Regions from separate parts of the Stutzerimonas chloritidismutans genome, predicted to be linked through region 2. Evidence: predicted binding sites of a transcription regulator. Region 2 holds the regulator's gene; the other holds the start of a gene.

Evidence for each region. The regulator FliA, encoded in region 2, starts transcription of late flagellar genes. The targets are predictions, from matches to a motif close to CTAAAGTTTNNNNNNNNNNNGCCGNTAA.
Region 1: the regulator FliA is predicted to act here: its motif matches at 2,054-2,081, upstream of LLJ08_RS10625 (methyl-accepting chemotaxis protein).

Annotation. Positions count from the first base shown of each region.
Region 1 covers NZ_CP086067.1:2,297,334-2,301,981, reverse strand. Annotated here, with positions in the region: gene hemN (oxygen-independent coproporphyrinogen III oxidase) at 1-108, opposite strand, end outside; gene LLJ08_RS10625 (methyl-accepting chemotaxis protein) at 330-1,952, opposite strand; gene galU (UTP--glucose-1-phosphate uridylyltransferase GalU) at 2,559-3,398, shown strand; gene LLJ08_RS10615 (VOC family protein) at 3,445-3,867, opposite strand; gene gorA (glutathione-disulfide reductase) at 3,939-4,648, shown strand, end outside.
Region 2 covers NZ_CP086067.1:1,647,380-1,652,027, forward strand. Annotated here, with positions in the region: gene flhF (flagellar biosynthesis GTPase FlhF) at 1-303, shown strand, start outside; gene fleN (flagellar synthesis regulator FleN) at 395-1,222, shown strand; gene fliA (RNA polymerase sigma factor FliA) at 1,240-1,965, shown strand; gene LLJ08_RS07735 (chemotaxis response regulator CheY) at 2,040-2,414, shown strand; gene LLJ08_RS07740 (protein phosphatase CheZ) at 2,438-3,232, shown strand; gene LLJ08_RS07745 (chemotaxis protein CheA) at 3,244-4,648, shown strand, end outside.

The DNA of each region.
Region 1 (4,648 bases), 650 kb from region 2:
GGCGAAGGCCTGGTGAAACTGGGGGGCCGTGGGGTAGGAGGTGTAGCGCGGACCTGGACGGTCGTATTTCTCGACCAGGGCGCGGTCGAAGCTCGGCAGTTGGTCCATGTTCGTTTTACCTAAGGTTGAATTCGGAGTCCGGCGCGGAACGCGGTGTCACCCTCGGGTGTGTCCGGCTCAGGCAGGTCATGGGCGCGGATTATGGACGATTCGGTCCGGCGCGCCGACTGTCTCAGATCAAGAATAGCGCCCCGGCGGCACTCCGAACCGCACCGTTGGGCGATTCGAAATGCGTACCGGGCGCGGCCGGGAAGGCCGCATCGCAGTGGTCAGAGCTTGAACTGGCCGACCAGACGGTTCAGCTCGGTTGCCAGACGCACCAGCTCGTCGCTGATCTGCGAGGTCTGGGATGCGTCAGCCGAAGTGGTGTCCGCAATACGGCTGATGGTCGTGATGTTGCGATTGATCTCTTCGGCAACCGCACTCTGCTGTTCGGCAGCCGTTGCGATCTGGGTGTTCATCTCGTTGATGGTGCCGACTTCGTCGGCGATCACGGCGAGACTCTGGGCAGCCTTCTCGACGCATTGCGAACCCGACCGGGCACGCAGTTGTGCTTCGCTCATGGCCTGCACCGCATTGCGAACGCCGCTTTGCAGCTGTTCGATCATTGCCTGGATTTCTTCGGTGGATTTCTGCGTGCGCGAAGCCAGGGTACGTACCTCATCGGCCACCACCGCAAAGCCGCGGCCCTGTTCGCCGGCGCGTGCCGCTTCGATGGCTGCGTTCAGCGCCAGCAGGTTGGTCTGCTCGGCGATGCCGTTGATCACGCCGAGCACCATGTCGATGCTGGCGCTGTCGCTCTCGACCCGCTGGATGACCTGGGCGGCTTTCTCGATCTCGGCGATCAGCACTTCGATACCGTCCAGTGCCTCGGTGGCGACCTTTACGCCGGCTTTTGATTCGTTGTCGGCGCCGGTCGATGCCGTGGCGGTCTGGCTGGCATTGCGTGCCACTTCCTGCACGGTCGCGCTCATCTCGTTCATCGCCGAGGCGACCATGTCGGTCTCGCTGCGCTGCTCGTTGACGGCAGCCAGGGTCTTCTCTGCAACATGGGATACCCGCTCGGAGACATCACTGAGCTGATGGGTAACGCCCGCGACGGCCTCCAGGCTATGGCGGAACTTGCCGATCATGCGGTTGAAGGCATCGCCCATCGCGCCGATTTCGTCCTTCGCACCCACCTCGACGCTGAGGCTGAGGTCTTCGTCCTCGGCCATGGTATTCATGGTGTGGCGCATGGCAGTGATGCGGCGGATGATGACGTGGCGCACGGTCAGGCACATGACCACCACGCCGATGAACAGCAGGAGCAGCTGAATCCCGCCGCTGATCATGATGTTGCGGTCGACTTCCTGGTCCAGCGCCTTGAGGTCATAGCTGATGCGCACTGCGCCCATTACCGTGTTCTCGCCGACCTGGTGGCAGGTCAGGCAGTTGGTGCCGCGGTAGTCCGCGTGGGCGAGGATGGGATTTATGACGGTCAGCACACGGCCGCCGTTCTGCTTGTTGACCTCGATGATTTCCTCACCGCCCAGCGCGCGACGATCCAGCGCGTCGGCCGGGGCCTGGTGGTCATAGCCAGGGCCGAACACCTTGGTGACTTCTTCCCCGCGGATGATGCGCGCATCGATAACGCCTGGGCGCGCGAGGATCTTGTTCCGCAGCACCTCTCGCTGAGCCATGGTGCCGGTCAGCATCATGGTGTTGATGCTATCGAAATAGGAGTCGGCGGCATCCTTGGTCTGCTGCTCCACAACCTGGAGCACGAGCCGCTTCTCCGTACTGGCAGAGAAGAACAACGAGGCAGACATGATCGCCACCAGGACCAGCACGAGGGCCAGGTTGATCTTTGTCTGCACGGACATTTGTCGGGAGGCGGAGCTGTTGTTCATGGTTTTCCTTAGTACTACTGCCACGCGGGGTCAGCTGCCATTGCAGCACTGCTGCGCTGCCGATACTTGCGGCGCAGCATTGAGCAGGCAGTCACCTGCTGATATCGGCGTGCTGTGCGTATTCTTGAAACCAACCGCAGATGATAGCCATGCGCCATTATTGGGCGGCGCTATGGTATTGCTTTTCGGCACGAGAGAAGTGCTTCGGGCGACCGACAACAGTGCAATTGCACATTTCCCTGATTCAGGTCATGGGTCGACCGGCTCTCTTTCGGTGCAAGGTGCGACAAAGGTGTAATGATCATTGGCTATGGGTATTCGCGGTTGCGCGTACGGTTATTCGGCCTCACTGGCACGGTGAAAAAACACCGACAGATGGCTTTACAGAGCGCCCCGACCGCCATTAGCGTGGCGACCCGCCGGAGCAGCGAAACCAGTGCCTCCGAGAGGCAGGCACATAATCTGCATCGAGCGTGAATGTCGCTGCGAACCCCGCTGCAAAACGATGGTCGTAGGCTCTACGCCGGCATGGCCGGGCAACACCGCAAGGCAGCTGCTGTTCTCGATGGCAGTGCATCGACTGGAACCTTTATTTCAAGGACTCACATGATCAAGAAATGCCTTTTTCCCGCTGCCGGATATGGCACCCGTTTTCTTCCTGCAACCAAAGCCATGCCCAAGGAAATGCTGCCGGTGGTGAACAAGCCCCTGATTCAGTACGGGGTTGAAGAGGCGCTGGCGGCGGGGCTGAACCAGATCGCGATCGTCACCGGGCGTGGCAAGCGCTCGCTGGAAGACCATTTCGACATCAGCTACGAGCTGGAGCACCAGATCCGCAACACCGACAAGGAAAAGTATCTGGTCGGTATTCGCCGCCTGATCGACGAATGCAGCTTCTCCTACACCCGCCAGGTGGAGATGAAGGGCTTGGGGCATGCGATTCTCAGCGGCCGGCCGCTGATCGGCGATGAGCCGTTCGCCGTGGTCCTGGCTGACGACCTTTGCATCAACCTCAATGGCGATCCGGTCCTGGCGCAGATGGTCAAGCTCTACAACCAGTTCCGCTGCTCGATCGTTGCCATTCAGGAAGTGCCGCCGGAAGAGACCAGCAAGTACGGTGTGATCGCCGGCGAGATGATCCGCGACGATATCTACCGCGTCAGCCACATGGTCGAGAAGCCCAAGCCGGAAGATGCGCCGTCCAACATGGCGATCATCGGTCGCTACATCCTGACTCCGGACATCTTCGATCTGATCGAGCAGACCGAGCCGGGCAAGGGCGGTGAGATTCAGATCACCGACGCGCTGATGCGCCAGGCTCAGGATGGTTGCGTGCTGGCGTACAAGTTCAAGGGCCAGCGCTTCGACTGCGGTAGCGCCGAGGGCTACATCGCGGCGACCAACTTCTGCTACGAACACTTCTACCTGACCGGCAAGGCGTTCTGAAGCAATTGGGCCGCCTAAGGGTGGCCCAGTCACTTCCGGGCCTGCTTCAAGGCTCCGGCATATCCTCGGCACCCGGTCCAAGCGGCTGCCCGTAGCTGAATTCGACATAGTTGCCCGCAGGATCGCGCAAACCGCAGTAGTAGCCCACCGGATAGGGTTCGTCGCGCGGCTCCCATATCAGACAGCCTTCCCTGCGCGCCAGGTCGGCAACCGCATCCACTTCCTCTCGACTGGCCAGCGCGAAGCCGAAATGGCTGTAGTCGTCCATCGCCAGTGATCGATCCTTGCCGCCCGGCATCATCACGAAGATGAACTCGCGCTCTTTTCCAGGCTCCGCCATCCAGACGATGCGTGAGCCCTTTCCGGGGCGCTCGTGAAACACGTGCATGCCGCAGAAGCGCTCATAGAACGCGATACAGGCGTCCAGATCGGGCACGTGCAGAGCCAGGTGGGTGAGGGTAGGGCGCATGCGGCACTCCTTCGGTGATTCAGGCCGAAAGCCTGGGTTATGCTGTTCGCTACAGAAGGAGACAACATTACATGGCTTACGACTTCGATCTATTCGTCATCGGTGCAGGTTCCGGTGGCGTGCGTGCGGCGCGCTTCGCTGCAGGTTTCGGCGCGAAGGTGGCGGTTGCGGAAAGCCGTTACCTGGGCGGTACCTGTGTCAACGTCGGTTGTGTGCCGAAGAAGCTACTGGTCTACGGCGCGCATTACGCCGAAGACATTGGCCAGGCACAGGGCTACGGCTGGACCATCGACGGCGCGACCTTCGACTGGAAGACCCTGATTGCCAACAAGGACCGGGAAATCCAGCGACTGAACGGCATCTACCGCAGCATCCTGGTGGATAGCGGCGTGACCCTGCTGCAAGCGCATGCGCGCGTGGTCGATGCCCATACCGTCGAAGTCGAGGGCAAGCAGTACACGGCCGAGCACATCCTGATCGCTACTGGCGGCTGGCCCCACGTGCCGGCGATTCCGGGGCGTGAGCACGCCATCACGTCCAATGAAGCTTTCTACCTCGAATCCTTGCCGCGACGCGTGCTGGTGGTCGGTGGTGGCTATATCGCCGTCGAGTTCGCCTCGATCTTCCATGGCTGCGGTGCCGATACCAAGCTGCTCTATCGCGGTGAATTGTTCCTGCGCGGTTTCGATGGCTCGCTCCGCGATCACCTGAAGGACGAGATGATCAAAAAGGGCGTGGATCTGCAGTTCAACGCCGACATCGTGCATATCGACAAGCAGGC
Region 2 (4,648 bases):
CAGAGCCAGGTGCTTAAGGCCGCATGGCACAACTATCGTCGTTGTGGGCTGGCCGGTTGTATCCTGACGAAGCTCGATGAGGCGGGCAGCCTTGGCGATGTACTCGGTCTCACGATCAGCCAGCATTTGCCGATAGCCTACCTCGCCGATGGTCCCCGGATTCCTGACGACCTGCATCTGCCGCGCAGCCATCAGCTGGTCAGTCGGGCGGTGAGCCTGCAGTCCGGCGAGGAGCCGAGCGAAGAAACCATGGCCGACATGTTCGCCGGGTTGTACAACGGCTCGTCACGGCGGGCTGGATGATGCTGCGACAGCGGTACTCGAATGAATCAGATGCGTGCCATGCGGACGCATCGCCGGCCGCAAGGCCCCAGCAAGATATAGGCATGTGAACATGGGTATGCATCCCGTACAGGTGATTGCGGTGACTGGCGGCAAGGGTGGCGTCGGCAAGACCAACGTGTCGGTCAATCTGGCACTGGCGCTGGCCGACCTCGGCCGGCGTGTGGTGTTGCTTGACGCCGACCTTGGCCTGGCCAACGTCGACGTGCTGCTGGGGCTTACCACCAAGCGCACCCTGGCTGACGTCATCGCTGGCGAATGTGATCTGCGCGACGTACTGATCCAGGGGCCGGGCGGCATCCGCGTAGTGCCGGCCGCATCCGGCACGCAGAGCATGGTGCAGCTGTCTTCCCTGCAGCACGCCGGGTTGATCCAGGCGTTCAGCGAGCTTGGCGACGAGCTCGACGTGCTGATCATCGACACCGCGGCTGGCATCGGCGATTCCGTGGTGAGCTTCGTGCGCGCAGCTCAGGAAGTGCTGCTGGTGGTCACCGACGAGCCCACGTCCATCACCGACGCCTATGCACTTATCAAGCTGCTGAACCGCGATTACGGCATCAGCCGCTTCCGCGTGTTGGCCAACATGGCTCACGCACCGCAGGAAGGCCGCAATTTGTTCGCCAAGCTGACCAAGGTTACCGAGCGCTTTCTCGACGTGGCGCTGCAGTATGTCGGTGCGGTTCCTTACGACGAAGCGGTGCGCAAGGCCGTGCAGAAGCAGCGCGCTGTCTATGAAGCGTACCCGCGCTCGAAATGTGCACTAGCCTTCAAGGCGATCGCGCAGAAGGTTGATACCTGGCCGCTGCCGGCGACGCCGCGGGGTCATCTCGAGTTCTTCGTAGAGCGCCTCATCAGCCCCGCTTCACCCAGCCACGAATGACAGGTGCCGGATCCGCTATGTATTACAGCAAGGCTCAGGCAAAGGATGCGCAGTACCGCCTGATCGATCAGTACGCCCCATTGGTCAAGCGAATCGCTTACCACTTGTTGGCGCGTCTGCCTGCAAGCGTGCAAGTGGACGATCTGATTCAGGCTGGAATGATCGGACTGCTGGAAGCAGCTAAGAAATACGACGCGGGCAAGGGTGCCAGCTTCGAAACCTACGCAGGTATCCGCATTCGCGGCACCATGCTGGACGAAGTCCGCAAGGGTGACTGGGCGCCGCGCTCGGTGCATCGCAATTCGCGGATGGTCAGCGAGGCGATCCGGGCGATCGAAGCGAAAACCGGGCGCGACGCTAAAGATCACGAGGTTGCGGCCGAACTTAAGCTAAGTCTCGACGAGTATTACGGCATTCTGGGCGATACGCTGGGCAGTCGCCTGTTCAGCTTCGACGATCTGCTGCAGGAAGGCGATCATGGCGAGCTCGAGGAAGACGCTGCCAGTCTCCACCCGGAGCCGTTCCGTGATCTCGAGGATGAACGTTTTCAGCAGGCGCTGGCCGACGCCATCGCCAACCTGCCCGAGCGTGAAAAGCTGGTGCTGTCGCTGTATTACGACGAAGAATTGAATTTGAAGGAAATCGGTCAGGTGCTGGGGGTCAGCGAGTCGCGTGTGAGCCAGTTGCATAGCCAGTGCGCTGCGCGCTTGCGCGCGCGCCTCGGCGAATGGCGCGCCAATTGACGATTGTTTGCGGTATGACGTGCTCGGTTTGCTGAGGCATTTTGGGACTTACGGAGGTCGACTTGGACAAGAACATGAAAATCCTCATCGTCGATGACTTCTCGACGATGAGACGAATCATCAAGAACCTCCTGCGTGATCTGGGGTTCACCAACACCGCCGAAGCGGATGACGGTACTACCGCGCTGCCGATGCTCAAGAGCGGCAGCTTCGACTTCCTGGTGACCGACTGGAACATGCCGGGAATGAGCGGCATCGATCTGCTGCGCACTGTGCGTGCCGATGAGCGCCTCAAGCACCTGCCGGTGCTGATGGTGACGGCCGAAGCGAAACGCGATCAGATCATCGAAGCCGCCCAGGCCGGGGTTAACGGCTATGTGGTCAAGCCTTTCACTGCCCAGGTGCTCAAGGAGAAGATCGAGAAGATCTTCGAGCGCGTCAACGGCTGAAGCAGCAACGCCGCGAGGGCACTATGACGCAAGCAGACCAAAGCCTGGCAGAGTTCGAAGCGACTCTGAAGGCGCATGCACCCAAGTTGATCGAAAGTCTGCAGCAGGGCCGCTTCGATGAAGCGACGCAGATGTTCAATGAGCTGAATCAGGTGCGCAACCACGGGCTTTACCTGGAAGTTGGCAAGCTCACCCGAGAGCTGCACAACGCCATCGTCAAGCTCGAGATGGACACCTGCGCCACCGGCGGCGACCCGTCGCCGATCACGGACGCGACCGATCGCCTGTCCTACGTGGTGGAGATGACCGAGAAGGCTGCCAACCGCACCATGGACCTGGTCGAAGAATCAGCGCCGCTGGTGAACTATGTGAGCTATGAGGCGCAGAGCCTGACAGCCGACTGGCAGCGCTTCATGCGTCGTGAAATGAACGCCGATCAGTTCCGCGACCTAGTCAAGCGCATCGACCAGTACTTGCAGCGCAGCATGAACGACGGCGGCCAGTTGTCGCAGAACCTCAGCGAAATAATGCTGGCTCAGGACTTCCAGGATCTGACCGGGCAGGTGATCAAGCGAGTGACCCGCCTCATCAGTGACCTCGAAAGCAACCTGCTCAATCTTGTCCTGATGGCGGGGCAGGTTGATCGCGTGGCAGGCATCCAGCATGACCGCGAGGCGATGCGCGCCGAGCAGGAAAAGAAAAAACAAGAAAAAGAGCCTTCCAAGGGTGAAGGTCCGCAGATGCATGCCGATATGCGTGAAGACGTCGTTTCCGGCCAGGACGATGTCGATGATCTGCTTTCAAGCCTGGGCTTTTAGGGGAAGTGAATATGAGCTTCGACGCCGATGAAGAAATCCTCCAGGACTTCCTGGTAGAGGCCGGCGAGATTCTCGAACTATTGTCCGAGCAACTCGTGGAGCTGGAAAGCAGCCCCGATGACATGGCGTTGCTCAATGCGATTTTTCGCGGGTTCCATACGGTCAAGGGCGGTGCCGGGTTCCTCCAGCTGCATGAGCTGGTGGAGTGCTGCCATATCGCCGAAAACGTCTTCGACATCCTGCGCAAGGGTGAGCGTCGAGTCGATTCCGAACTGATGGATGTCGTTCTGCAGGCGCTCGACGCCGTGAACGCGATGTTCAGCCAGGTCCGCGAGCGCGTCGAGCCGACGCCAGCCTCGCGTGAGTTGCTTGCGGCGCTGGCACGTCTGGCGGAGCCAGCCTCGGCTGATGAGCCAGCGCCGGCAGTCGAACCGCAGGTCGTGGCCGAATCCCGGTCCGAGGGCGCCGATAGCGAATTCGAACAGATGCTCGATGCCATTCAGCCGTCCGCCAGCGAGCCGGCTGCGGCCGAAGTAGCGACTGGCCCTGCCACCGACGAGATTACCGACGACGAATTCGAGTCGCTGCTCGACCAGCTGCATGGCAAGGGACAATTCTCTGCCGCTGCGGGTGCCTCGATGCCTGCCGAGAGCGAGTTCGTTGCTGCGCCGACTAGTGACGAAATCACCGATGACGAATTTGAAGCCTTGCTGGACCAGCTGCATGGCAAGGGCAAGTTCGAAGCGGCCCCGGCTGAACCCGCTGCGCCAGCAAGCGCTGAACCGGCAAAGGGCGGTGGTACAGCTGGTGCAGCTGATGAGATCACCGACGACGAGTTCGAAGCACTGCTCGATCAACTGCATGGCAAGGGCAAGTTCGAGCCTGCGGTCGTAGAGACCCCGGCTGAACCTGCTGCGGCTGTGCCGATCAAACCGGCGCCCAAGCCTGCCCCTGCTGCTGCTCCGGCCAAGGCCGCTCCGGCAGCTGCGGTGAGCAAGCCGGCCGCTGCTGCTCCGGCGGAAAAGCCTCCGGCCGAGGCCGAGACCACCGTGCGCGTCGATACCGCACGCCTGGACGAGATCATGAACATGGTCGGCGAGTTGGTGCTGGTGCGTAACCGTCTGGTACGCCTGGGCTCCAACAGCGGCGACGAGGCGATGGCCAAGGCCGTCTCCAACCTCGACGTGGTGACGGCCGATCTGCAGAGTGCGGTGATGAAGACCCGCATGCAGCCGATCAAGAAGGTCTTCGGTCGCTTCCCGCGCCTGGTCCGCGACCTGGCTCGCAGCCTGAAGAAAGAGATCAACCTTGAGCTCGTCGGTGAAGAAACCGACCTCGACAAGAACCTAGTCGAAGCCCTGGCCGATCCGCTGGTGCACCTGGTGCGCAACGCTGTCGACCACGGTATCGAGATGC